DNA from 2 places in the Cellulomonas fengjieae genome. Region 2 is predicted to be linked to the other one. Evidence: predicted binding sites of a transcription regulator. Region 2 holds the regulator's gene; the other holds the start of a gene.
What was found. Region 2 encodes HrcA, which represses chaperone genes, less so after heat shock. Its sites were predicted from a motif close to TTNGCACTCGNNNNNNNCGAGTGCNAA; they were not measured.
Positions count from the first base shown of each region.

Region 1: a site for HrcA is predicted at 1,263-1,289, ahead of groL (chaperonin GroEL). Genes of this name have one in related genera too.

Region 1 covers NZ_CP074404.1:444,117-455,553, forward strand. Annotated here, with positions in the region: gene KG102_RS02080 (glycoside hydrolase family 15 protein) at 1-1,192, opposite strand, end outside; gene groL (chaperonin GroEL) at 1,441-3,069, shown strand; gene KG102_RS02090 (OmpA family protein) at 3,244-4,827, shown strand; gene KG102_RS02095 (pyridoxal phosphate-dependent aminotransferase) at 4,831-6,057, opposite strand; gene urtA (urea ABC transporter substrate-binding protein) at 6,273-7,532, shown strand; gene urtB (urea ABC transporter permease subunit UrtB) at 7,603-8,487, shown strand; gene urtC (urea ABC transporter permease subunit UrtC) at 8,484-9,590, shown strand; gene urtD (urea ABC transporter ATP-binding protein UrtD) at 9,587-10,411, shown strand; gene urtE (urea ABC transporter ATP-binding subunit UrtE) at 10,404-11,099, shown strand; gene KG102_RS02125 (GntR family transcriptional regulator) at 11,122-11,437, shown strand, end outside.
Region 2 covers NZ_CP074404.1:2,416,441-2,427,877, reverse strand. Annotated here, with positions in the region: gene KG102_RS11225 (maleylpyruvate isomerase family mycothiol-dependent enzyme) at 1-58, opposite strand, end outside; gene lepA (translation elongation factor 4) at 171-2,051, shown strand; gene hemW (radical SAM family heme chaperone HemW) at 2,059-3,276, shown strand; gene KG102_RS11210 (hypothetical protein) at 3,367-4,374, shown strand; gene KG102_RS11205 (DUF4870 domain-containing protein) at 4,384-4,758, opposite strand; gene KG102_RS11200 (DUF4870 domain-containing protein) at 4,755-5,132, opposite strand; gene KG102_RS11195 (hypothetical protein) at 5,840-6,526, shown strand; gene KG102_RS11190 (DUF3097 domain-containing protein) at 6,599-7,456, opposite strand; gene hrcA (heat-inducible transcriptional repressor HrcA) at 7,593-8,615, shown strand; gene dnaJ (molecular chaperone DnaJ) at 8,716-9,843, shown strand; gene KG102_RS11175 (16S rRNA (uracil(1498)-N(3))-methyltransferase) at 9,866-10,624, shown strand; gene KG102_RS11170 (PhoH family protein) at 10,755-11,437, shown strand, end outside.

The DNA.
Region 1 (11,437 bases), 2.0 Mb from region 2:
CGGACGCCCGCCACGCCTCCTCGACGCCCGGCACCGCGGTCGTGACGAACGGCGGCAGCAGGAACGCGCTCGCCGCGTCGGCGTGGCCGCCGACCGCGTACCGGGCGAACCCGGTGCCGCCGAACGCGCGGACCACGGCGGCCTGGGTGCGGACCGACGCGTCCCGGGCGTCCCGGGCCAGCGCGTCGTCGCCGGTCAGCACGAGCAGCTCGGACGCCTGCTGGAGGCCGGCGACCAGCGGCGCCACCGTGCCCAGGGTCAGGGAGTCCTCGGGCACCTCCCAGTAGTCGGGCGAGGCGGGCGGCAGGCCGTCGTGCGCGACCAGGTCCATCGCGTGGCGGGTGGAGCGCTGCAGGAGGGGGCGCAGCCGGGTGGCCGCCGCGGCGCGCTCGCCGGGGTCGGCGATCTCCGCGAGCACGAGGCCGGCGGACCACAGCGCCCAGCCGGTGCCGTCCGTCTGGATGCCGCGCTCGTCCGGGGGCCCGGAACCGTCCGGGAGGTACCGCGCCTGGAAGGAGCCGTCCGGAGACTGCACCCGCTCCAGGAAGCCGAGGATCTCCAGGGCGTCCGGGACGTGGCCGGTCCGGGCCAGCGCCACGGCGACGAACGACGCGTCGCGCGGCCAGACGTACCGCCACTTCTGCGACCACGCGGCGACGGCCGCGCCGTCCGGGAGCTGGAGCGTGTGCAGGTCGAGCAGCGCCGCGCGCGCCATGTCCTCGTACGGCCCGCCGAGGCCGGGGACGGTGCCGGAGGCGAGCCAGGCGCGCTGGCGCTGCGCGACCGTGGCCGCCGCGCTCGCCGTCGCGCCGTGCCCCGTCCACGGCGCCCCGGCGACGACCTGCTGGAGGGTCCTCGCCGCGGGGTCGACCACGTGCGTGCCGGGCAGGAACGTGGCGTCGGTGCCGACCGCGAGGGGTACCCGCAGCCCCCCGGGGAACGTGGTCAGGCCCTCGAGGTACAGCGGGATCGTCGCGTACGCGGGGTTGGGCGGGCCGAAGACGGCCGCGGTGGCGGGGGGCGCCGTCGCGAGCGCCCCGGTGGGGACGGTGGCGACGAGCGCGGTGGTCGCCGCCACGACGAGCGCCGTGCCCACCAGCCCACCGGCGCGGCGGGACCGGTGCAGGTGGCGCGCGCGGCGCACGGGCACGACCGTCCCGCGGGCACGCCGAGCGGCAGTGACCGCGCCCACGTCGTGATGGTGCACACGCGCACGATAGCGGCCGCGGGGCCGGCGCAGGCCCTGCTCTGGGCGAACGCTGCTTGCACTCTCGGGGGTCGAGTGCTAACCATTGGACTTAGCACTCTCCGGTGGAGAGTGACAGAATCACCACGGCCGTCCGGTGAGGGCCGTCGCACGCGGGACAAGACCGCGGGTGGCGCGTCCGTCCGTCGCGGGCACCGTCGGCCGAACCGAACCCAGTGAAGGATCACAGCCCCATGGCCAAGATCATTGCCTTCAACGAGGAAGCCCGTCGCGGCATCGAGCGGGGACTGAACATCCTCGCCGACACCGTCAAGGTGACCCTCGGCCCGAAGGGCCGCAACGTCGTCCTGGACAAGAAGTGGGGCGCCCCCACGATCACCAACGACGGCGTCTCCATCGCCAAGGAGATCGACCTCGAGGACCCCTTCGAGAAGATCGGTGCCGAGCTCGTCAAGGAGGTCGCCAAGAAGACGGACGACGTCGCAGGCGACGGCACCACCACCGCCACCGTGCTCGCCCAGGCGCTCGTGCGTGAGGGTCTGCGCAACGTTGCCGCCGGCGCCAACCCGATCGCGCTGAAGAAGGGCATCGAGAAGGCCGTCGAGGCCGTCACCGCTGCCCTGCTCGCGCAGGCGAAGGACGTCGAGACCAAGGAGGAGATCGCCGCCACGGCCGCCATCTCCGCCGGCGACCAGGCGATCGGCGACCTGATCGCCGAGGCGCTCGACAAGGTCGGCAAGGAAGGCGTCATCACCGTCGAGGAGTCCAGCGCGCTGGGCCTCGAGCTCGAGCTCACCGAGGGCATGCGCTTCGACAAGGGCTTCCTGTCGGCGTACTTCGTCACCGACCCGGAGCGCCAGGAGGCCGTCCTGGAGGACGCCTACGTCCTGCTCGTCGAGTCGAAGATCTCGAACGTCAAGGACCTGCTGCCGCTGCTGGAGAAGGTCATCCAGGCCGGCAAGCCGCTGTTCATCGTCGCGGAGGACGTCGAGGGCGAGGCCCTGGCCACGCTCGTCGTCAACAAGATCCGTGGCCTGTTCAAGTCGGTCGCCGTCAAGGCCCCCGGCTTCGGCGACCGCCGCAAGGCGATGCTGCAGGACATGGCCATCCTCACCGGCGGCCAGGTCGTCTCCGAGACCGTCGGTCTCAAGCTCGACACGGTCGGCCTCGAGGTCCTCGGTACGGCGCGCAAGATCGTCGTCACCAAGGACGAGACCACCATCGTCGAGGGTGCGGGCGACAACGCCCAGATCCAGGGCCGCGTCTCGCAGATCCGTGCCGAGATCGAGAACTCGGACTCGGACTACGACCGCGAGAAGCTCCAGGAGCGCCTCGCCAAGCTCGCCGGCGGCGTCGCCGTCATCAAGGCGGGCGCGGCCACCGAGGTCGAGCTCAAGGAGCGCAAGCACCGCATCGAGGACGCCGTCCGCAACGCCAAGGCGGCCGTCGAGGAGGGCATCGTCGCCGGTGGTGGCGTGGCGCTCATCCAGGCCGGCAAGACCGCGTTCGAGGGCCTCAAGCTCGAGGGCGACGAGGCGACCGGTGCTGCGATCGTGAAGCTCGCGATCGAGGCCCCGCTCAAGCAGATCGCCATCAACGCCGGTCTCGAGGGCGGCGTCGTCGCCGAGAAGGTGCGCAACCTCCCCGTCGGTCACGGCCTGAACGCCGCGACCAACGTCTACGAGGACCTGCTCGCCGCGGGCGTCAACGACCCGGTGAAGGTCACGCGCTCCGCCCTGCAGAACGCGGCGTCCATCGCCGCACTGTTCCTGACCACCGAGGCCGTCGTGGCCGACAAGCCGGAGCGCAACCAGGCCCCGGCCGGTGGCGGCGGTGGCGAGGACTTCGGCGGCGGGTTCTGACCCGCAGCTGACATCGCTGAGGGGTCATCCCCAAGCAGAGAGCGGGCCGGTCACCTTCGGGTGGCCGGCCCGTCCTGCTGTCCCTGCCTGCGGAAACGCGCCTCGTGACGCCCTCGGGCATGGCACCATCTCGACGTGCTCGACCGCCGGGCGCGCCGATCCCAGGAGTGCAGAGTGCCCCACCCAGCCCGCACGACGGTCCGGACGTCGCTGTCCGCGGTCCTCGCCGTGCTCGCGTGCGTCGCGTGCAGCCCCGACGAGCCGCCGGTGCCGCCGCAGACCGACCGCCCGAGCGCCAGCCCGACGCCCGCCGCCGCGGACCCGGTGACGGCGGAGGTCGTGCTCGGGGGCGAGCCGATGTCCCTCGAGATCGGCCCGGTCGCGGTCACGGACGACGTCGGGGTGCTGCGGATCGCAGGTCCGGCCGACGCGCAGCTGCAGACCGGTCTCTGGGACGTGTTCATCTCGTCGAGCCCCGGCGCGAACGGTGTGCGACTCGTGGACCTGGCGGAGGGGACCGTCGCCACGCCGGCGCGCACGGCGAACGACAGGGCACTGGCCACGTGGGTGATGTCCGTGGGTGGCCCCGCGACGGACGCCGCCGCCGAGGCCGCGGGTGAGGAGACACAGGTGCAGTACGTCGCCTTCGCGGCGCCCACCACCGCGACCGTCGGCGTGCTGCTTCCCCATGGCGGCGGCCTGGTGCAGGGGGTGCCCGTCACCGAGGCGGAGGACGCTGGGGTGCTCACGATCCCGGTGTCCGAGATCCATGAGGATGCCGTGGCGACGGCGCCGGTCGCCGCCCTGGACACGTACAGCGAGTCGGCCGGCGGGCAGGTGCGGACCCGGAGCACGGAGGAGACCGTCACGGTGGCCATCGGCTCGGACGTGCTCTTCGGCGTCGACTCGGCCGACCTCGGGCCGCAGTCCGACGCTGCCCTGACGGCCGCCGCGCAGCAGGTCGCCGCGTACGACGGGGGATCCCTCGCGGTCGTCGGCCACACCGACGACGTCGCGGACGACGCCTACAACGAGGCCCTCTCGGAGCGCAGGGCGCAGGCCGTGGCGGACCGGCTCGCCTCGATCGCCGACCTCGGCGCGTTCGACGTGTCGGTGGAGGGCCGCGGCGAGAGCGAGCCGGCCGCCCGCGGGACGTCGGACCAGGAGCGCGCGGTCAACCGGCGGGTCGAGCTGGTGCTGACCACGCTGCAGGAGCAGGCGACGCAGACCTCGGAGGCCCCGGCGGGCACGCTGCCGGAGACGACCGGACCGGTGGCCTCCGGCGAGGGCACCGTGACCATCGACTCGGGCAACGGCGTGCCGGTCGACATCGGGGTTCGTGAGGTCCGCCGGGTCGGCAGGTTCCTCGTGGGGAGCGTGGAGGTCAGCAACACCGCGGGCGCGCAGAAGGCGGACGGCTCCCTCTTCTCGGCCGGCCCGTGGGGCGCCCGGGGCTCGCTGGACGCGGCGCTGCTGCAGGCCGCCACGAACCTCACCCTCGTGCACGGCGAGCAGCGGTTCTACCCCGTCGACTACCTGGTGGGCGAGGAGCGTCGCTCCCCGCTCGCCGACCGCATCGTCGACGGACCCGAGCCCGGCACGACGATCCGGGTGACGGTGGTCTGGCCCGACCCCGGGACGGAGTCGGTGGTCGTGGACTCCCCGGCGCAGCGCAAGGAGTTCACGGACACGGTCTCCATCGACCTGGGGGTGCAGCCGTTCCGGATCACCGACGTGCCGGTGGTCGAGGAGTCGTAGGGCTCACTGCCGGTAGCTGGACAGGAAGTTGCCCATGCGCTCCACGGCCTCGGCCAGGACCCGCGCCTCCGGCAGCGTGACGATGCGCAGGTGGTCGGGGGTGGGCCAGTTGAAGCCGGTGCCCTGCACCAGCAGGATGTGCTCGCTGACCAGCAGGTCGTAGACCAGGCGGGCGTCGTCGCGGATCTCGTGCACGTCCGGGTCGAGCCGCGGGAACAGGTACAGGGCGCCGTCGGGGCGGACGCAGTCGACCCCGGGGATCGAGGTCAGCCCGCGCCACGCGACGTCGCGCTGCTCGTGCAGCCGGCCGCCGGGCGCGACGAGTGCGTCGATGCTCTGGATCCCGCCGAGCGCGGCCTGCACCGCGTGCTGGGCGGGCACGTTGGGGCACAGCCGGGTCGAGGCGAGCAGGGTGATGCCCTCGAGGAACCCGGCCGCGTGCTCCCGCGGGCCCGTGACGACCATCCAGCCCGACCGGTAGCCGGCCACGCGGTACGTCTTGGACAGGCCGTTGAACGTCAGGCACAGCAGGTCGGGGGCCACCGCGGCCATGGGGATGTGCTTGGCGCCGTCGAACAGGATGCGGTCGTAGATCTCGTCGGACAGCAGCAGGAGGCTGTGCTCTCGGGCGATCGCCGCGATCCCCTCCAGCACCTCGCGCGAGTAGACGGCGCCCGTGGGGTTGTTCGGGTTGATCACGACGATCGCCTTGGTCCGGGGGGTGACCAGCGACCGGATGTGCTCCAGGTCGGGCTCCCAGCCGGCGGACTCGTCGCAGCGGTAGTGCACGGGCACCCCGTCGGACAGCGAGGTCATCGCGGTCCACAGGGGGTAGTCGGGCGACGGGATGAGCACCTCGTCGCCCTCGTCTAGGAGCGCCTGCATGACCATCGTGATGAGCTCGGAGACGCCGTTGCCCAGGTAGACGTCGTCGACGTCGATCTCCGGGAAGCCGGGTTCCGTCTCGTACCGCGTGACCACGGCGCGGCGGGCGGACAGGATCCCGCGCGAGTCGGTGTAGCCGTGCGCGTGCGGGATCGCGGCGATGACGTCGCGCACGATCTGGTGCGGGGCCTCGAACCCGAACGCGGCGGGGTTGCCGGTGTTCAGGCGCAGGATCGTGTGGCCCTCGGCCTCGAGCCGGACCACCTCGTCCAGGGCGGACCCCCGGATCTCGTAGAGCACGTTCTTGAGCTTCGACGACTGGTCGAGGGGGCGCAGGTGCGGCATCCGTCGAGGGTATCTCCGGCACCGTGACGCAACCGGGACCGGTCCGAAACAGACCGTTTACGGGGGCCGACCCCTCCCGGAAACACCCCGTCCCTAGGTTCATCACCCATGGGCACAGGGATGTATACAGCGCGGGACACAGCGCGGTGTCGCGTGCTGCCCGGGGCCCGAGTCCGGCACTGCCCCAGAGCTTCCCTCAGCGAAAGGCATCTCCGTTGACCAGATTCCGCACGCGCGCTCTCGCCCTCCCGGCGGCCGCCCTGGCCGTCACCCTCGGCGTCGCCGGCTGTGGCGCCCGCACCTCCGACGACCCGGGCGCCGACAGCTCGGCGTCGTCGGCGTCCTGCGTCGACACGTCGGGCGACACCGTCAAGATCGGCTTCCTCAACTCGCTGTCCGGCACCATGGCGATCTCCGAGCAGACGGTTCGGGACTCCCTCGACCTGGCCGCCGAGGAGATCAACGCCGGCGGCGGCGTGCTGGGCAAGCAGCTCGAGATCGTCGCGGAGGACGGCGCCTCCGAGCCCACCGTGTTCGCCGAGAAGGCCGAGAAGCTCATCTCGTCCGACTGCGTCGCCGCGGTGTTCGGCGGCTGGACGTCCTCGTCGCGCAAGGCGATGCTCCCCGTCTTCGAGGCCAAGGACTCCCTGCTCTTCTACCCGGTCCAGTACGAGGGCCTGGAGGCGTCGCCGAACATCTTCTACACGGGCGCGACGACCAACCAGCAGATCCTGCCCGGCATGGAGTACCTCAAGGAGCAGGGCAAGACGAAGGTCTTCCTGGTCGGGTCCGACTACGTCTTCCCGCGCACGGCCAACAAGGAGATCGTCGCCTGGGCCGGTGCCAACGACGTCGAGATCGTCGGTGAGGAGTACGCCCCGCTCGGGCACACCGACTTCGCCACGATCGTGAACAAGCTCAAGGGCTCGGGCGCCGACGCGGTGTTCAACACCCTCAACGGCGACTCCAACGTCGCGTTCTTCAAGGAGTACAAGAACGTCGGCCTGGCCGCGGACACGCTGCCCGTCGTCTCGGTGTCCATCGCCGAGGAGGAGGTCGGTGGCATCGGCATCGACAACATCGTCGGCCAGCTCACCGCGTGGAACTACTACCAGACGGTCGAGAGCCCCGAGAACACCACGTTCGTCCAGGCGTTCAAGGCCAAGTTCGGCGACGACCGCGTGACGTCCGACCCGATGGAGGCGGCCTACACGTCGCTCTACCTGTGGAAGGGCATGGTCGAGAAGGCGGAGTCGTTCGACGTCGCCGCCGTGCAGGAGGCCGCCGACGGCGTGACCTTCGACGCCCCCGAGGGCACGGTCACGGTCAACGGCGACAACCACCACATCGCCAAGACCGCGCTCATCGGCAAGATCGGCCCGGACGGGCTCATCTACACCGAGTGGTCGTCGGACGGCCCCATCGAGCCCGACCCGTTCCTCGAGGGCTACGACTGGGCCGAGGGCCTCTCCTGACACCGGGTGACCCGGCGCCCGCGGTGGGCGCCGGGTCACCACCCCTCTCTCACAGGAAGGACGGGTCCGGATGGACGCCCTCGTCTCACAGCTCTTCGCGGGCCTCAGCCTGGGCTCGGTGCTGCTGCTCGCGGCGCTCGGCCTGGCGCTGACGTTCGGTCAGATGGGCGTCATCAACATGGCGCACGGCGAGTTCATGATGGCCGGCGCGTACACGGCGTTCGTCGTGCAGAAGGTCGTCGCCGACGCGGGGGTGTCCCTGCTGGTCTCGCTCCTCATCGGGTTCCTCGTCGGCGGTCTGCTGGGCCTGGTCCTGGAGATCACGCTCATCTCGCGGATGTACACGCGGCCGCTCGACACGCTGTTGGTCACGTTCGGCGTCGCGCTGGTGCTCCAGCAGCTGGCCCGCGACGTGTTCGGCGCCCCGAACGTCGACGTGCGTGCCCCCGCGTGGTTGTCCGGCGCGGTGCAGATCCTGGGCGTCGGGATCCCCAGGACCCGGCTGTTCATCCTGGCGCTGGCCCTGCTGTGCGTGCTCGCCCTGTCCCTCGTGCTCAAGCTCAGCCCGCTCGGGCGTCGCATCCGCGCCACGGTGCAGAACCGCGACCTGGCCGAGACGTCCGGCATCTCGACGCGTGCGACCGACCGGCTGACGTTCTTCGTCGGCTCCGGCGTGGCCGGCGTCGCGGGCGTGGCGCTCACCCTGCTCGGGTCGGTCGGCCCGACGCTGGGCACCAACTACATCGTCGACGCGTTCCTCGTGGTGGTCGTCGGCGGCATCGGCCAGCTCAAGGGCGCCGTGATCGCGGCGTTCGGCCTCGGGCTGCTGCAGGCCGGCTTCGAGTACTCGACGACCGCGAGCATCGCGAAGGTCCTGCTGTTCGTCGTCATCGTCGCGTTCCTGCAGGTCCGGCCGCAGGGACTCGTCTCGGTGCGCACGCGGAGCCTGGCGTGACCGGCCTCTGGAAGCACCCGCGGGTGCGGCTCTGGGGTGGCCTGGCGATCGCTGCGGTGCTGCTGTTCGGTGCCGCGCCGGCGCTGCTGTCCGACTTCCGGCTGAACCTGCTGGCCAAGTTCTGCTGCCTGGCCATGGTCGCGGTCGGCATCGGCCTGGCCTGGGGGCGCGGCGGGATGCTCGTGCTCGGGCAGGGCGTCTTCTTCGGCCTCGGCGGCTACCTGATGGCCATGCACCTCAAGCTCTCCGACGCCGGCCCCGGTGGCGTGCCCGACTTCATGCTCCTGTACGGCGACGGCACGGTGCCGAGCTGGTGGGAGCCGTTCCGGGACCCGGTCGTGACGATCGTGGCGATCCTCGTCCTGCCCGCGCTCGTCGCGACCCTCCTGGGGCTCGCGGTGTTCCGGCGGCGGGTCCGGGGCGCCTACTTCGCGATCCTGTCCCAGGCGCTCGCGGCCGCGTTCGCCATCCTGCTGGTGGGCCAGCAGAAGGTCACCGGCGGCACCAACGGGCTGAACGGCTTCCGGTCGTTCTTCGGCTTCACGCTGTCGGACCCGGTGAACAAGCGGATGCTCTACTTCATCGCGGCGGGCGTGCTGCTGGCGATGGTCCTGGTGGTGCGGCTCGTGATGAGCTCGCGCTACGGCGAGCTGCTCGTCGCGGTGCGCGACCAGGAGAACCGCGTCCGCTTCCTCGGCTACGACCCCGCGCTGGTCAAGGTGGTCGCGTACGCGATCGCCGCCTGCTTCGCGGCCATCGGCGGTGCCCTGTTCACGCCCATCGTCGGGATCATCTCGCCCGCCGACGTGGGCGTCGTGCCCTCCATCGCGTTCCTGGTCGGCGTCGCGATCGGCGGCCGGGCCACGCTGCTCGGGCCGGTGCTCGGCGCGATCGGGGTGTCGTGGGCCGAGACGACGCTGTCCGAGTCGTTCCCGTCGTTCTGGATCTACTTCCAGGGCGCGCTGTTCATCCTCGTCGTCGCGTTCCTGCCCAACGGGCTCGCGACGATCGGCAGCCTGCTGCGACGACGACGCGCCCGGGACCCGGAGACCGCGCCCGACCCGGCGCCCGCCACCCTCGAGACTGCGGGGACACCCTCATGACCGGATCGCTGGACCCCGACGCGCTCGAGCAGGTGATCGCGTCCGACGAGTCCCGGTTCCGCCACGACTACCTGGAGATCCGCGACCTGCGGGTCGTGTTCGACGGGTTCGTCGCCGTGGCCGGGGTCGACCTGACGGTGACGCAGGGCGACCTGCGGTTCCTCATCGGCCCGAACGGGGCCGGCAAGACCACGATCGTCGACGCCATCACCGGGCTCGCGCCGGCCACCGGGTCGATCAGGTTCGGTGGGGTCGACCTGCTGGGCAAGCCGTCGCACAAGGTGGCCCGCGCCGGGGTCGGGCGGACGTTCCAGACCGCCAGCGTGTTCGACGAGCTCTCCGTGCTGCAGAACCTCGACATCGCGGCCGGGGCCCGCCGGTCCGGCCGGGTGCTGATGCGTCGGCGGTCCGCGGTGCCGGAGGCCGTCGAGGCGGCGCTCGAGACGGTGGGTCTGACACACCTGCGGGACCAGCCCGCGGGCGTGCTGGCGCACGGGCAGAAGCAGTGGCTCGAGATCGGGATGCTGCTGGTGCAGGACGCCCGGCTGCTGCTCCTCGACGAGCCCGTCGCGGGCATGAGCCACGCCGAGCGCGAGGAGACCGGGCTGCTCCTGCAGCGGATCGGTGCCCAGCGCACGGTGGTGGTCGTGGAGCACGACATGGAGTTCCTGCGCAGCTTCGCCTCGTCGGTGACCGTGCTCCACCAGGGGTCGGTGCTGAGCGAGGGGACGGTGGCGCAGGTGCAGGCGGACCCGAAGGTGGTCGAGGTGTACCTGGGCCGCGGTGCGGGTTCTCGAGGAACAGGGGTCTCGGATGCTTGAGCTCACCGGCGTGCACGTCGGCTACGGGCGCACGGCCGTGGTGCACGGGGTCGACATCGCTGTGGCCGACGGTGGCGTGACCGCGATCATGGGCCACAACGGCGCCGGCAAGACGACGCTGCTGCGGGCTGCCGTCGGGCTGCTGCCGGTGCGGAGCGGACGCGTGACGCTCTTCGGCGAGGATGTCTCGCGGCTGCGACCGCACCAGCGGGTCCGCCGCGGGCTCGCGTACGTGCCGCAGGGCCAGCAGTCGTTCGGGCAGCTGACCGCGCGGGAGAACCTCCAGCTCGTCGTGGACGGCGCGGGGTCGGCCGGGGCGTCGCGCATGGCGGACGCGCTGGACCTGTTCCCGGCGCTGCGCGACCTGCTCGGGCGGCGCGCGGGCCTGCTGTCCGGGGGGCAGCGCCAGCAGCTCGCCATCGCCCGCGCGCTGCTCACCGGGCCACGGGTGCTGATCCTCGACGAGCCGACGGAGGGCATCCAGCCGTCCGTCGTGCAGGAGATCGAGGACGCCATCGGCACCCTCACCCGGGCCGGCGACCTGTCGGTGCTGCTGGTCGAGCAGCACGTCGGGTTCGCGCTCGCGGCGGCCGGTCAGTACTACGTGCTCGAGTCCGGCCGGGTGACGCGCTCCGGTGCCGGCGGCGCCGACCAGGAGGCCGACGTGCGCGCGGCGATGGCCCTGTGAGAGAGGTCTACGCTTCGTGACCATGAGCACGGGCGGGACGACGGAGCTGCCGCAGGACCCGCGCCCCCTGCGCGACGTCGTCTACCAGCGGCTGCGCGACGAGATCCTCAACGGCCGCATCTCGCCGCGGGAACGGCTGACCGAGCCCAAGCTCGGCAAGCTCTTCGAGGTGTCCCGGACCCCCGTGCGCGAGGCCCTGTCGCGGCTGCTGTCCGACGGGCTCGTGGAGCGGACCGACTTCGGGTACGCCGTCGTCGTGCCCAGCTTGGAGGACCTGCGCAACCTCTACGAGCTGCGGATCACCCTGGAGCTGCGCGGGATCGGCCGGGCGATCGAGA
Region 2 (11,437 bases):
GCAGGGCGCCGAGCACCGACAGGAGGTCGGGCGGCGCATCGGCCCGGTCCGTGGTCATGGGACCATGGTGGGATAGACCACCGACGGCCGACAGGCAGTCACCGGTCACCGTTCGTCGGGAAGGCGCCAGCACGTGCGCTGCCCGACTCCGACGCCCAGGAGCAGTTCGCTTGTCCCCGATCCCGAGTGCAGCCGCGTCGTCGCGCATCCACCCCGCGGCCACCGCGCCCGAGCTGCTGCGCAACTTCTGCATCATCGCGCACATCGACCACGGCAAGTCGACGCTGGCCGACCGCATGCTGCAGCTCACCGGCGTGGTCGACTCGCGCGCCATGCGTGCGCAGTACCTGGACCGGATGGACATCGAGCGCGAGCGCGGCATCACCATCAAGTCGCAGGCCGTCCGCATGCCGTGGGGCGTCGGCGAGGACGCCTTCGCGCTGAACATGATCGACACCCCCGGGCACGTCGACTTCACCTACGAGGTGTCCCGGTCGCTGGCCGCCTGCGAGGGCGCCGTGCTGCTGGTCGACGCCGCGCAGGGCATCGAGGCCCAGACGCTGGCCAACCTGTACCTCGCCCTGGAGAACGACCTGACGGTCATCCCGGTGCTGAACAAGATCGACCTGCCAGCCGCTCAGCCCGAGCGGTACGCGGAGGAGCTGGCCAAGCTCATCGGCGGCGACCCGGAGGACTGCCTGCGGGTCTCCGGCAAGACCGGTGCCGGCGTCGAGCAGCTGCTGGACCGCATCGTCGAGCTCGTCCCGCCGCCCACGGGTGACGCGGACGCCCCCGCCCGCGCCATGATCTTCGACTCCGTGTACGACACCTACCGCGGCGTCGTCACCTACGTGCGGGTGGTCGACGGCAACCTGAACCCGCGCGAGAAGATCGTCATGATGTCGACGCGCGCGACCCACGAGCTGCTCGAGATCGGCGTCATCTCCCCGGAGCCGGTGCCCACCAAGGGGCTCGGTGTCGGCGAGGTCGGCTACCTGATCACGGGCGTGAAGGACGTGCGCCAGTCGAAGGTCGGTGACACGGTCACCAACGCCAGCAAGCCGGCCGCTTCGGCGCTGGGCGGGTACTCCGACCCCAAGCCGATGGTGTTCTCCGGCCTGTACCCGATCGACGGCACCGACTACCCGATCCTGCGCGACGCCCTCGACAAGCTGAAGCTCAACGACGCGGCGCTGAACTACGAGCCCGAGACCTCCGTCGCGCTGGGCTTCGGGTTCCGCGTCGGCTTCCTGGGCCTGCTGCACCTCGAGATCATCCGCGAGCGGCTGGAGCGCGAGTTCGACCTCGCCCTGATCTCGACCGCCCCGAACGTGGTCTACGAGGTCACGCTCGAGGACAAGAGCGTCGTCACGGTCACCAACCCGAGCGAGTTCCCCACGGGCAAGATCGGTGAGGTCCGTGAGCCGGTGGTCAAGGCCACGATCCTGGCGCCCAGCGAGTTCATCGGCGCGATCATGGAGCTGTGCCAGACCAAGCGCGGCGACCTGCAGGGCATGGACTACCTGTCCGAGGACCGCGTCGAGCTGCGCTACCTGCTGCCCATGGCCGAGATCGTGTTCGACTTCTTCGACCAGCTGAAGTCCAAGACCCGCGGGTACGCGAGCCTCGACTACGAGCGCGTCGGTGACCAGGTCGCGGACCTGGTGAAGGTCGACATCCTGCTGCAGGGCGAGACGGTCGACGCGTTCAGCGCGATCGTGCACCGCGACAAGGCCTACGCGTACGGCGTCATGATGACCGCCAAGCTCAAGGAGCTCATCCCGCGCCAGCAGTTCGAGGTGCCGATCCAGGCGGCCATCGGCGCCCGGATCATCGCCCGCGAGACCATCCGGGCCATCCGCAAGGACGTCCTGGCCAAGTGCTACGGCGGCGACATCACGCGTAAGCGCAAGCTGCTGGAGAAGCAGAAGGAGGGCAAGAAGCGCATGAAGACGATCGGCCGGGTCGACGTGCCGCAGGAGGCCTTCATCGCCGCGCTCTCCAGCGAGCCCGCGGGGTCGGCCGGCGGCAAGGACGCGAAGAAGAAGTGACCTGAGCATGGCAGCCCTGCCCGACGGCGACGCCGCTCCCGACGACGGCCGCCTGCCAGGCTCGGTGCGCGCGGGCGTCGCCGAGCGGGCGTTCGGCGTCTACCTGCACGTGCCGTTCTGCCGGGTGCGCTGCGGGTACTGCGACTTCAACACCTACACCGCGACCGAGCTGGGCGGCGGGGCGAACCAGCACGCCTACGCGGACACCGCGCTGCGGGAGATCGCCCTGGCGGCCGACGTCCTCGCGGACCTGCCGAGGCGGCCGGTGAGCACGGTCTTCGTCGGCGGCGGCACCCCCACCGTGCTGTCGGTGCCCGACCTGGCGCGGATGCTCGGCGGGGTCCGGGACGCGTGGGGCTTCGCCGACGACGTCGAGGTGACCACCGAGGCCAACCCCGACTCGGTCACGCCGCAGTCGCTGCAGGCGTTGGCCGACGCCGGCTTCACCCGCGTCTCCTTCGGCATGCAGTCGGCCGTCCCGCACGTCCTGGCGACCCTGGACCGCACCCACGACCCCCGACGGATCCCCGACGTCGTGCGCTGGGCGCGCGAGGCGGGGCTGGCGGTCTCGCTGGACCTCATCTACGGCACGCCGGGGGAGTCGCTCGACGACTGGCGCACCAGCGTCGAGGCGGCGCTCGCGACGGGCGTCGACCACGTGTCCGCCTACGCGCTCGTGGTCGAGCCCGGCACCCGGATGGCCGTGCAGGTGCGCCGCGGCGAGCTCGAGCTGCCGGACGGCGACGACCAGGCGGCCAAGTACGAGCTGGCGGACGACCTGTTCGAGGCGGCCGGCCTGCACTGGTACGAGGTCAGCAACTGGGCGCGGACGCCCGCGGACGCCTGCCGGCACAACCTCGCGTACTGGCGCGGCGACGACTGGTGGGGCGTCGGTCCCGGGGCGCACAGCCACGTGGGCGGCGTGCGCTGGTGGAACGTCAAGCACCCGCGCGCGTACGCCGACCGGCTCGACCGGGGGCTGAGCCCGGCGGCCGGGCGGGAGACGGTCAGCGGCGAGGGGGCTGTGCTCGAGCGGCTGATGCTCGGCCTGCGCCTGGCCGGGGGCCTGGCGCTCGACGACCTCCCGGTGCGGGCGCGCCCGGCGGTGGCCGGACTCGTCGCCGACGAGCTGGTGGACGGCCGCGCGGCGATCGGCGGGCGCGTCGTGCTGACCCGCCGCGGTCGGCTGCTCGCGGACGCGGTGGTCCGGGACCTGGCCGGCTGACGAGTCCTCGGGGCACCTCCACCCTGAGGTAGGCCGGTCTCCGTCCGACGGGGGTGTTGCAGCGAGCCGTCGGCCGCGACGATGCCGTTCATGGACCCCGCCTCGCCGCCCGCGCCCGCGTCGCGCGCGCGGCCCCGGATCCTGGCGTTCGTGCTGCTGGTCACCGCGCCCGTGTGCGCGGAGTACCTGCAGGCCTACGACCCGGCGAGCACCGGGGACCCCGCGGCGCTGCTCGTCGGCCTGCTCGTGCTGGCGCCGCTGTACGGGGCCCCCGCCCTGCTGATCCGGGAGATCGCCGCACGTGCGCGCCTGCACTGGACCGGGATCCTGGCGCTGGCGGCCGCGGCCGGGACCCTGCAGGCCGGCGTCGTCGACCAGTCCCTGTTCGCCACCACCTACGCCGGCTACGACGACTGGGCCGAGCAGCTGCGTCCCACGTTCGTCGCTCCGCTCGGGCTGAGCGCCGCGACGGCGCTGAACTTCCTCGTCGGACACGCCGTCTGGAGCTTCGCGGCGCCGATCGCGCTGGTCGAGGGCCTCGACCGGCCCGGACCGCGGCGCTCGTGGCTTCGAGCCCCCGGGCTGGTCGCTGCGACGGTGCTGTACGCCGCCGCTGCCGCGCTCGTCTGGTCCGACGTCAGGAGCGCGGGCAGCGACCGGGCTTCGGCCGCGCAGCTGGTCGGCGCGCTGCTGGTCGTCGGCGTCCTGGTCGGGGCCGCGTTCACGTTCGGCCGCCGGACCCTGCCGACGCCGACGGGAGCACGGGTGCCGCCACCGGTGGCGGTGCTCTGCCTCGTGCTCACCGCGGCCGTCGGGTACGTCCTCGTGCCGCCGACCTGGTTCGGCGTCGCCGTCGGCGTGGGCGTCCTCGGGGTGGCGGGCGCCGTGGTCGTGCACTGGTCGCGGTCGGCCGCCTGGGACCCGAGGCGGGTGGCGGCCGTCGGCGGCGCGGCCGTCGTCGCGCGGGCGCTGGTCGGCTTCGCGTCGGTCACCGAGATGACGCCCCGCCCGTCGGGCGGGTACGGGCAGAACATCGTCCTGCTCGCCCTGGCGCTCGTCCTCGTGCGGGCCGCGACGCACACGGGCCGCGACCGCTAGGTCCGCCGGTCAGCTCACCATGCGGAGGCTGACCGGGTACCGGTACCACTCGAACCGCGAGGCGGCGACCCCTCCGAGGATCGGGAACACCAGCTGGACGAGCCCGAGGACCGGCACGAGCACCAGGGCGGCCAGGCCGAAGGTCGCGAGGGTGACGGCCACCACCGCGACGACGGCCAGCAGCAGCGTGAGCTGGAAGTTCAGCGACTCCTTGGCCTGGTCCTCCACATAGCGTCCGCGTCCGCGGAACGCGAGCAGGATCACCAGCGGGGCCACCCAGCCGCCCAGCAGCGCCAGCAGGTGGGCCAGCATCGCCCAGTTGCGCTCCTCGTCGGGTCGCAGCGGGGGTGGCCCGTAGACGGGACCGGTCCAGGGTGCGGTCATCGGACCAGCTCGATGCTGTACGGGTAGCGGTAGGTGCCACCGCGCTGGACGGCGAGCGCCGCCACGACGCTCAGCACCAGGCTCGCGATGCTGATCGCGATGAACCCGATCCGGCCGATCACACCCAGCACGGGCACGGAGCGCAGGATGGTGCACACGACGAGCCCGATGAGGACCGTGAGCTGGAAGTTGAGTGCGACGCGGGCCTCGGCGACGGCGAGGGTGCTCTTCTCGCGGTTGACCAACCAGACGACGAGCGCGGGAAGCCAGCCGATCCAGAAGTACGCCAGGATCCCTCCGAGGTGCGCCAGCATCGCCCAGGTGCGGGCCTGGTCCGCGCCGCTCGAGGCAGGGCGGTGGTCGTCGTAGGACATGGGTCGTCGCTCCTCGGGTCGGCCGTGCGCTCACGGCACGCGCAGCCTACCGAGGGCGCCTGGCCAGCGCGTGCCGACGGGACGCAGCCGCCGAGGGGCGACCAGCGGCCGCGTTCCTTGACACGCCAGGTCCGCCGCGGGTTCCCTGGCAGAGGGCGACGACCGCCCTGTGACCAGGGAGGCCACGCATGAGCGAGAACCCGGGCGGCACTGCGCCGCGCGACGACGACCACCCGGCCCAGCCGGACCCGACCGGCCCCGCCGACCCGGGGACGGGGTCGCCGGCACCGTCCCGTCCGACCGAGCCGGACGCACCGGAACCCGCCCCGGGCTCAAGCCCGGACACACCCTCCACACCGCCTACCCCGCCGGTCGAGCCGGCGGCGCCACCGGTCGCCCCGTCTCCCGCACCCCCCGTCGCGCCTTCGGCGCCGCCGACACCTCAGGCACCGCCGACACCTCAGGCGCCGCCGACACCTCAGGCGCCGCCGACACCTCAGGCGCCGCCGGCACCGCCGTACGGGCAGCCGTCGACCGGTTCGCCCTACGGCCAGCCGCCGGCCGGCTCCCCGCCGTACGGCCAGCCTCCGTACGGGCAGCCGCCCGCAGGCTCGCCGCCGTACGGGCAGCCGTCGGCCGCCGGGTACCCGCCCGGCTACGCCGAGCCCGGGGCGTTCCCGCCACCGGCGGCCGGCTACGGCCAAGCCGTGCCGCCGTCGCCCATCGGGGAGTCGTTCTCCTACGGCTGGAAGAAGTTCACGCAGTTCGGCGGCATCTTCGTCGGCGCCGCGCTGGTGTGGCTGGTCGGGGCCGCGATCGTGCTGGTGGTCCTCTCGCTGATCTTCGGCGGCTTCGGTGCCCTGCTCGACCCGGACGGTCGCGGCATGCGACCCACCCTCAGCATCGTCGCGTCGCTGGGCGCGTTCGTCGTCTCGGCGGCGGCGTTCCTGATCGGCTACCTGGTCCAGGCGGCGTTCATCCGGGCGGCGCTCGACGTGACGGACGGCCGGCGGATCTCGTTCGGCGACTTCTTCAAGTTCCCGGACCCGGGTCCCGTCCTGCTGACCGCGCTGCTGCTGGCCGCGATCAACATCGTGCTCAACCTCGTGCCGTTCTTCGGCCAGCTGCTCTCGTTCGTGGCCGGCTTCCTGCTGCTGTTCACCTTCTGGTTCGTGATCGACAAGCACCTGAGCCCGGTCGACGCGATCAAGGCGAGCTACCAGCTCATCGTGGCGAACCTGTCGACGACGATCCTGTTCTACCTGTTGTCCGTGGTCGTCGTCTTCGCCGGTGCGATCGTGTGCGGCGTCGGCCTCTTGGTGGCGCTCCCCGTCGTGCTCGTGGCGACCGCGTTCCTGTTCAAGCGGCTCCTGGGCGACCCGATCTCCGCCTGACGGACGTCGCACCAGCCCGACCGACGGGCGACGTCCGGACGGTGCCCGGTCCGCCTCGGCGGCCGGGCACCGTCATGCGGTGACGAAGTCGATGAGCTCCTCGACGCGGCCGAGCAGGCTGGGCTCCAGGTCGGCGTAGCTGCGCACGGAGCGCAGGATCCGCTGCCACGCGCGCGCCACGTCCGCCTGCTCGTCGGCCGGCCAGCCGAGCTCGCGCAGGATGCCCCGCTTCCACTCCGTGCCGCGCTCGATGACCGGCCAGGCATCCAGGCCGACGCGCTCGGGACGCACCGCCTGCCAGACGTCGACGTACGGGTGCCCGAGCACGAGCACCGAGCCGGCGGGCATCCCGCGGACGGCCTCGTCGGCGATCCGGGTCTCCTTGGACCCGGGGACCAGGTGGTCGACGAGGACGCCGACGCGGCGACCGGGCCCGGGTGCGAAGTCGCGCAGCGCCGCCGCGAGGTTGTCGACGCCGTCCAGCAGCTCGACCACGACCCCCTCGAGCCGCAGGTCGTCACCCCAGACCTTCTCCACGAGCTCGGCGTCGTGCTTGCCCTCGACCCAGATCCGGCTGCCCCGGGCGACGCGGGCGCGGGCGTCGTGCACCGCCACCGAGCCGGACGCCGTGCGGGTGGGGCGGGCCGGCGCGGAGGCTCGCACGGGTGCGGTCAGCGCGACGGGCTCGCCGTCGACCCAGAAGCCGCGACCGAGCGGGAACGTGCGCGTGCGGCCGCGGCGGTCCTCGAGCACGACCACGTGCTGGCCGCCGGACTTCTCCACCCGGACCACCGCACCGACCCACCCGGTGGTGACCTCCTCGACGACGAGGCCGGTCTCGGCGGCCTGCGGGCGACTGGTGCGGGCAGGCCGGTGGTGCGTCTGCCCGGAGCCCCCGAGCACGTCCGAGCCGTAGCGGTCCTCGTTCACCCGGGCAGCCTAGAGGTCCGTGCCGGCGTGACGGTCGAGGCACGCGGCGGACGCCCCGTGGGTGTCGGGTGCGCGGCGTAGGATTGGCACTCGACGAGCACGAGTGCTACCCACGAGATCGGGCGAAGGAGGCGGCATGAGCGAGGACAGGCGGCTGGACGTGCTGCGCGCGATCGTCGAGGACTACGTCGCGACCAAGGAACCGGTGGGCTCGCGCGCCCTCGTCGAGCGGCACTCGCTCGGGGTGTCGCCCGCGACCATCCGCAACGACATGGCGGCGCTCGAGGAGGGCGGGTACATCGCCCAGCCGCACACCTCCGCAGGCCGGGTCCCGACCGACAAGGGCTACCGCCTGTTCGTCGACCGGCTCTCGACCATCAAGCCGCTGTCGAGCCCGGAGCGCCGGGCGATCGGCGCGTTCCTGGAGAGCGCGCAGGACCTCGACGACGTCGTGGACCGTGCGGTGCGGCTCATCGCCCAGCTCACGCAGCAGGTCGCCGTCGTGCAGTACCCGTCGCTGCGGCGCTCGGCGCTGCGGCACGTGGAGCTGGTGCCGGTGGGCGCGCGTCACCTGCTGGTGGTCATCATCACCGACACCGGCCGCGTGGAGCAGCGCACCCTCGAGCTCGTCTCGGACCTCGACGAGTCGGTCGTCGCGCGCCTGCGGACCCGGCTCAACGTCAGCGCGGCGGGGCGCCGTCTGTCCGAGCTGCCCGTCGTGCTGAGCGAGCTGACCGAGGCCTTCGCGCCGGACGACCACCCGCTGGTGCACGCGGCCGTGGGCGTCGTCGAGGAGACGCTGGCCCAGGAGAGCGAGGAGCGTGTCGTGCTGGCGGGGACCGCCAACCTCGCGCGCGCAGGCAGCTCCGACGTCCGCGCCATCGGGCCGGTCCTGGAGGCGCTCGAGGAGCAGGTGGTGCTCCTGCGCCTGCTCTCGGAGATGGCCGAGGACTCCGCGGCCGTGGCGGTGCGGATCGGCCGGGAGACGCAGCACGAGGGGCTGGTCGAGACGAGCTTCGTCACCACCGGCTACGGCGACGAGGGTGGTGGCTCGGTCGCGCGCATCGGCTCCATCGGGCCGCTGCGGATGGACTACCCCGGCACGATGTCCGCGGTGCGGGCGGTGGCCAGGTACCTGACCCGCATCCTCGCCCAGTGACAGGCCCGACGACCCCCGCGACGACCCCGACCGAGACCCCTGCAGAGACCCCCGCAGCGACACACCCGACGACGAACGCTGGAAGCGAGCAGACCCTCCTGTGACCGACTACTACGAGATCCTCGGTGTGCCGCGTGACGCGACGCCGGAGCAGATCAAGAAGGCGTACCGCAAGCTCGCGCGCGAGCACCACCCCGACGTGGCGGGCACGGACGCCGGCTCCGACGACAGGTTCAAGGACGTCTCGCGCGCCTACGACGTGCTCGGCAACCCCGAGAAGCGCCGCGCGTACGACCTGGGCGGCGACCCGTCGTCCCCCGGGGGCGGCATGGGCGGCGGGTTCGGCTTCCAGGACATCTTCGAGACGTTCTTCGGTGCCGCCACCGGCGCCGCCGCGCAGCGTGGCCCGATCCCGCGCGCCCGGCGCGGTCAGGACGCCCTCGTGCGGCTCGACCTGGACCTCGCGGACGTCACCTTCGGTGTGCACAAGGACGTGCCCGTCGACACGGCCGTGCTGTGCCCGACGTGCAACGGCTCATGCTGCCGGCCCGGCACCTCGCCCCGGACCTGCGAGGTCTGCGGCGGGCGCGGCTCGGTCCAGCGGGTGGCCCGGTCGTTCCTCGGTCAGGTCATGACGACGCAGCCCTGCGCGGCGTGCCACGGGTTCGGCACGGTCATCCCCGAGCCGTGCACCGAGTGCTCGGGCGAGGGCCGCGTGCGCTCGCGCCGGACGCTCAGCGTCGACGTCCCGGCCGGCGTGGACACGGGCACGCGGATCAAGCTCACCGGCCAGGGCGAGGTCGGTCCCGCCGGCGGTCCCGCGGGCGACGTCTACCTCGAGGTGCGCGAGCGCAAGCACGACACCTTCGTGCGCCGCGGTGACGACCTGCACGCCACGCTCGAGGTGCCGATGACCGCCGCCGCCCTGGGCACGGTGCTCACGCTCGACACGCTGGACGGTCCGCGCGACGTCGACCTGCGTCCCGGTACCCAGCCGTCCCAGATCGTGTCGATCAAGGGCCTGGGCGTCGGTCACCTGCACGCCCCCGGCCGCGGCGACCTGCACGTCCACGTCGAGGTGCACGTCCCGACGGCGCTGGACGAGGAGCAGGCCGAGCTGCTGCGACGGCTCGCGGCGCTGCGCGGCGAGGAGCGCCCCGAGTCCCGGCTCGCGGCCTCCAGCTCCGGCGTGTTCGCCAAGCTGCGCGACAAGCTCTCCGGCCGGTGAGCGTGCCGGCGCCGGGCGCGGCATGAGCGCGCCCGTCTTCCTGGCCGACCCCGGCACGCTCGACGCGGTCACCGACGGTGGCACCTACCTGCTCGAGGGGGCCGAGGGACGGCACGCCGGCGTCGTGCAGCGGCGCGGCCCCGGGGAGCGGGTCGACGTCGTGGACGGCGCGGGGGTGCGCCTGCGCGGGGTGGTGGGCGCGGTGAGCGGTGACGGCGTGCTGGTGCACGTGCAGCAGCGGGTCGTCGAGGAGCGTCCCGCGGTGGTGCTCGTGCTCGTGCAGGCGCTCGCCAAGGGCGACCGCGACGAGCTGGCGATCGAGGCCGCGACCGAGGTGGGTGTCGACGCGGTCGTCCCCTGGCAGGCCGAGCGCTCGATCGTGGTGTGGCGCGGGGACCGGGCGGCCAAGAGCCGTGCCCGCTGGCTGGGCACCGTGCGGGCGGCCACCAAGCAGTCGCGGCGGGCACGGGTGCCCGAGGTCGAGACCGCGCTCGACTCGCGCGGGCTGGTCGAGCGCGTCCGCGCCGTCGCGGACGGCGGCGGCGCGGCTCTCGTCCTGCACGAGGCCGCGACGCAGTCCCTCGCGTCGGCCCCGCTGCCGGAGTCGGGCGAGTGCCTCGTCGTCGTGGGGCCGGAGGGCGGCATCGGCGACGGTGAGCTCGGTCGCCTGGTCGAGGCGGGGGCACGAGCCGTGCGCCTCGGCCCGCACGTGATGCGCACGTCCACCGCCGGACCCGTGGCGCTCGCCCTCCTGGCGGAGCGACTCGGTCGCTGGAGCTGAACCGCCGCAGTGGGGGAATCCTGTGGGTGCCTCCTCGTAGACTGGCGACCGTCGCACCCGCGGCACCGATCCGCACGCACCTGCATGCAACCTGCACCGACCTAAGGAGCGCACGGCGCACGCCGAGCACATGACCGAGTTCACATCAGACGCCCGCGCCTCCGGCGCGCCCGCGCGCGTCGAGCACCGGATCAGCGTCCCGTCCGAGGTCTCGATGGTCGAGCTGCTCGGCCTGCGGGACGAGGTGCTGCGGACCATCGAGTCCGGGTTCACCGGTGTCGACATCCACGTCCGTGGCAACGAGGTCACCCTCTCCGGCCCGGTCGGCGACGTCGCCCTCGTGTCCCGGCTCATCGACGAGCTCGTCGAGATGGCGGCCGGCGGCACCCCGCTGACCCCCGACGTGGTGACCCGCTCCGTGGCGATGCTCACGGCGGCCTCGAGCGCCCGCCCGGCGGACGTCCTGTCGTTCAATATCCTCACGGGTCGTGGCCGGACGATCCGCGCCAAGACCTCGGGCCAGAAGGACTACGTCGACGCGATCGACCGCCACACGGTCACGTTCGGCATCGGGCCTGCCGGAACCGGGAAGACCTACCTGGCGATGGCCAAGGCCGTGCAGGCGCTGCAGGACCGCAAGGTGCACCGCATCGTGCTCACCCGGCCGGCGGTCGAGGCGGGGGAGCGGCTCGGGTTCCTGCCCGGCAACCTCTCCGACAAGATCGACCCGTACCTGCGCCCCCTGTACGACGCGCTGCACGACATGGTGGACGCCGAGTCCATCCCGCGGCTCATGGAGGCGGGGACCATCGA